One region of the Ensifer sp. MJa1 genome, then DNA from elsewhere that is predicted to be linked to it. Evidence: riboswitches for the same ligand, from Rfam matches in the RefSeq annotation. Region 1 holds a riboswitch; the other holds the start of a gene.

Evidence for each region. A riboswitch is a leader RNA that binds a small molecule or an ion and turns the genes downstream of it on or off. The one in region 1 is predicted to bind S-adenosylmethionine.
Region 2: linked by a shared signal. The riboswitch ahead of MKZ91_RS08540 (O-succinylhomoserine sulfhydrylase) and the one ahead of metA (homoserine O-acetyltransferase MetA) in region 1 are both predicted to bind S-adenosylmethionine.

The regions. Positions count from the first base shown of each region.
Region 1 covers NZ_JAKUMO010000008.1:11,886-14,276, forward strand. The annotation lists gene MKZ91_RS12875 (AAA family ATPase) at 1-153, shown strand, start outside; gene MKZ91_RS12880 (NUDIX hydrolase) at 150-599, shown strand; SAM riboswitch at 841-918, shown strand; gene metA (homoserine O-acetyltransferase MetA) at 979-1,905, shown strand; gene MKZ91_RS12890 (vWA domain-containing protein) at 1,913-2,391, shown strand, end outside.
Region 2 covers NZ_JAKUMO010000004.1:326,342-328,732, forward strand. The annotation lists gene MKZ91_RS08535 (2'-deoxycytidine 5'-triphosphate deaminase) at 1-953, opposite strand, end outside; SAM riboswitch at 1,028-1,106, shown strand; gene MKZ91_RS08540 (O-succinylhomoserine sulfhydrylase) at 1,151-2,335, shown strand.

The sequences.
Region 1 (2,391 bases):
ATCCGCCTGCTGGTCGCCGACGAGGTCGATCCGGCGGATCTTCGGGCCGACCCCAAGTCCATGCTACCGAAGCTGCATGGCGCACTGCTGAAGAACGAGCAGGACGTGCATCTCTTTGAACGCCTGGCCTTCATGGCGCGCCGCGACGGATGACGCCCGACGCCCACAAGGTCCTGATCTACGCCACCTGGCGAGATCAGCTGCTGGTCTTCGACGAGCCGGATTTCCCCGAGATCAAGCTGCAGGTGCCCGGTGGCACGATGGCACCGGGCGAGAGCCCGGAAGCTGCGGCGACGCGCGAGTTCGTCGAGGAGACCGGGCTGACGCCGTTGGAGCCGTTCACGCACCTCGTGATGCAGGACTATTCGTACCGGAAAGACGACAGGACCGTCTGCCATCGGCGGCACTATTTTCACGTTGCGCTTGCCGGAGAGCAGAAGGAAAGCTGGGTGCATCATGAAATGACACCCTTTGGCGGTGGTGGGCCGATCCGGTTTCGCTTCTTCTGGCTTGAGATCGAGGAGGCCAGCCACAGGCTCGGCTATGGGATGCAGGACGCTCTGCATCTGCTGCGGACTTGCCCCTCTCCTCGGATTTAACCCGAGGACTACCCCTCTCCCCGCAGGCCGGGAGAGGGGACGCGAACCACCCTTGGTCGCTACGAGACGATACCATCCGGCATCGCACCTGGCGCCGCGAGTGAGGACACCAATTGGGTGACGAGCAAGCGCCACGGATCCCCTTCTCTCCGCCCGCGGGAGAAGGTGCCGGCAGGCGGATGAGGGGCCGCTACCACCGCCCGAATCGTTTTTCTTGACCCTCACGCTCCTGTCGCGCTATCAAATTCCTCGTGGTGATTTGGCCGGCCGGCTTGCAGCCACGTTAAACAAGTCGCTAAAGGGCCGAGGAAAGTTGGATTTCCGAGGACCGGTCGCGATCAATCGCCGCCGGTTTTTTTGTATTGATCGAGTGAAGCCCATGCCCATCAAGATTCCCGATACGCTGCCCGCCTTCGAAACCCTCGTGCATGAGGGCGTGCGGGTGATGACCGAGACCGTGGCGATCCGTCAGGATATCCGCCCGCTCCAGATCGGGCTCCTGAACCTCATGCCGAACAAGATCAAGACTGAGATCCAGATGGCGCGCCTGATCGGCGCCTCGCCGCTGCAGGTGGAGCTGTCGCTGGTGCGCATCGGCGCCCACCGGGCCAAGAACACATCCGAAGACCACCTGCTTTCCTTCTACGAGACCTGGGAAGAGGTACAGGGCCGCAAGTTCGACGGCTTCATCATAACAGGTGCACCGGTCGAGACGCTCGAATACGAGGACGTCACCTATTGGGAGGAGCTGAAGCGCATCCTCGACTGGACCGAGACCAACGTGCATTCGACGCTCAACGTCTGCTGGGGCGCGATGGCGGCGATCTACCATTTCCATGACGTGCCGAAATATCCGCTGAAGGAAAAAGCCTTCGGCGTCTATCGCCACCAGAACCTCAATCGCTCGTCTGTCTATCTCAACGGCTTTTCCGACGATTTCGCCGTTCCGGTCTCGCGCTGGACCGAGGTTAGGCGCGCTGATATCGACAAGGTGCCGGGCCTCGAAATCCTGATGGAATCGAAGGAAATGGGCGTCTGCCTCGTGCATGAGAAGAAGGGCAACCGCCTCTACATGTTCAACCACGTGGAGTATGATTCGACCTCGCTGTCGGACGAATATTTCCGGGACGTGGATGCGGGCGTTCCGATCAAGATGCCGCACGACTATTTCCCGCACAATGATTCGACCCTGCCGCCGCAGAACCGCTGGCGTAGCCATGCGCATCTGTTCTTCGGCAACTGGATCAACGAGATGTACCAGACCACGCCCTATGATCTCGCCGAGATCGGTACAGGAAAGCGCTGACTGACCGATGTTCATCCCCTTCTTCCTCGAACTCAAGGCAGCGAAAGTCCCGGTCACGCTCCGGGAATTCCTCTCCCTGATCGAGGGGATGGAGGCGGGCATCGCCACATTCGACATCGAAGCCTTCTACTACCTGGCGCGCACGGCGCTGGTGAAGGACGAGCGCCATATCGACCGCTTCGACCGGGTGTTCCAGCACTGCTTCTCCGGTCTTGAGGCGGTCAACCCCATGGAAGCGGGCGAAGAGGCTGTCATCCCCGAGGACTGGCTGCGCAAGCTCGCAGAAAAACACCTGACCGAGGAAGAAAAGCGGATGATCGAGGCTCTCGGCGGCTTCGACAAGCTGATGGAAACCTTGCGCCAGCGGCTGCAGGAACAAAAGGGCCGGCATCAGGGTGGGTCGAAATGGATCGGCACCGCCGGCACCTCGCCCTTCGGCGCCTATGGCTACAATCCTGAGGGTGTCCGGATCGGCCAGGACCAGTC
Region 2 (2,391 bases), on a different contig from region 1:
GGTACCTCGTGGCTGCGCACCTCGAGCACCGCACGGCTGCCGCTGCCGCCGGCCGACGCATGGCCGAAGCCTGGATCGAAGAAGCCGGCGTAATGCACCCGGAACTCGCCGACCAGCGGATCGAAGGGGGTCATCTCGGCGGCAAAGAGCGGCGGAACATGCACTGCCTCGCGCGAAACGAGGATGTAGAACTCGTCCGGATCGAGGATCAACTCGTCGCGCCCACGGCTGTAGAGCGGCTCCCAGAAATCGAAGATCGCATGCTGCGCCTTCTTGTCGACGTCGATGACCGCCGTGTGATGCTTGCCGCGATAACCGATCAGGCCCTCGGGCCCGGTGCCCTTCAGGTCGATCGACAGCGCGATGCCGCCGCCGCTGACATTGGGCTTGTCGCTCGCCACCAGCACGTCGCTCTCGTGCAGAGCCAGCAGTTCCTGTTCCGACAGCAGCGACTGGCCCATGCGGAAGCGGATCTGCGACAGGCGCGAGCCGCGGCGCACGACGATCGGGAAGGTGCGCGGGCTGATTTCGAGATAGAGCGGACCACTGTAGCCGGCCGGGATCTTATCGAATTCCTGGGCGCGATCGGTGATGACGCGGGTGAAGATGTCGAGGCGGCCGGTCGAGCTCTTCGGATTGGCCGAGGCCGACATGCCCTCCGGCAGCGCCAGACTCTCCACCAGCGGCACGATGTAGACGCAGCCGGTTTCCAGAACCGCACCGTCGGTCAGGTCGACCACATGCAGCTTCAGCCGGTCGAGCTTGTCGGCGACGAGGTGCGACGGACCTGGCATGAAGCTCGCGCGGACGCGAAATGCCTTGGCGCCGAGGCGCAGATCGAGGCTTGCCGGCTGGATCTGATCGTCATCCAGCGGCCTCTCGCTCTTCAGGCGTCCCGTTTCGAACAGCGCGGCGATCGCGCGGTCGGCCAAAATCCCAGTGTTGCGGGCCATCGCAGTCCTCTTTTCAGTTGCGAGACAAAACCAAACTCCGGGAATTGACGCAAGCGCACCCTAGCAGTATTGAAGCTTTATCCCGTGGTGATTTGGCCGGTCGGCTTGCAGCCACGTTAAACAAGTAGCTAAAAAGGCCGGGTGTCAAACCGGCCCGTTTTCGCGGCCGGTTTTTTTGTTTTGAAAGTGACCGTCACATGAGCAAAAACTGGCGCCCCGCAACACAACTGGTCCACGGCGGTACCACCCGCTCCCAGCACGGCGAGACCTCCGAAGCGATCTTCCTCACCCAGGGCTTCGTCTACGACACGTCTGAGGCAGCCGAGGCGCGTTTCAAGGGCGAGACCGACGGCTTCATTTACGCCCGCTACGGCAGCCCGACCAACGACATGTTCGAAAAGCGCATGTGCATGCTGGAAGGCGCTGAAGACGCGCGCGCCACGGCATCGGGCATGGCCGCCGTTTCCGCCGCCATCCTTTGCCAGCTGAAGGCCGGCGATCATATCGTTGCCGCCCGCGCCCTCTTTGGTTCCTGCCGCTGGGTGGTCGAGACGCTGGCGCCGAAATACGGCATCGAGTGCACGCTGGTCGACGGACGCGATCTCGCCAACTGGGAAAAGGCGATCCAGAAGAACACCAAGGTCTTCTTCCTGGAAAGCCCGACCAACCCGACGCTCGAAGTCATCGACATTGCCGGTGTGGCCAAGCTCGCCAACCAGATCGGCGCCAAGGTCGTCGTCGACAACGTCTTTGCGACGCCGCTCTTCCAGAAGCCGCTGGAGCTTGGCGCCCATATCGTCGTCTATTCCGCCACCAAGCACATCGACGGCCAGGGCCGGTGCCTCGGTGGTGTCGTGCTGTCCGACAAGGAATGGATCAACGAGAACCTGCACGACTACTTCCGCCACACCGGCCCGGCGATGTCGCCGTTCAACGCCTGGACGCTTTTGAAGGGCATCGAGACCTTGCCGCTGCGCGTGCGTCAACAGACGGAAACCGCGCGCCGCGTCGCCGACTTCCTCGCCGAGCAGCCGCAGGTGGCCAAGGTCATCTATCCCGGCCGCAAGGATCACCCGCAGGCCGACATCATCGCCAAACAGATGACCGGCGGCTCCACCCTCGTCGCCTTTGAACTCAAGGGCGGCAAGGACGCAGCCTTCGCGCTGCAAAACGCGCTGGAGATCGTCCGCATCTCCAACAATCTTGGCGACAGCAAGAGCCTGATCACCCATCCGGCAACGACCACGCACAAGAACCTGACCGACGAGGCTCGCGAGGAGCTCGGCATCTCGGCCGGTACCGTGCGCTTCTCCGCCGGCATCGAGGACAGCGAGGATGTCGTCGAGGATTTCGCCCGCGCGCTCAAGGCCGTCAAAGCCTGACACGAACGAATACGGCCGCCGCGACCGGCGGCGGCCGCCAATCGCTTCTCGCGATC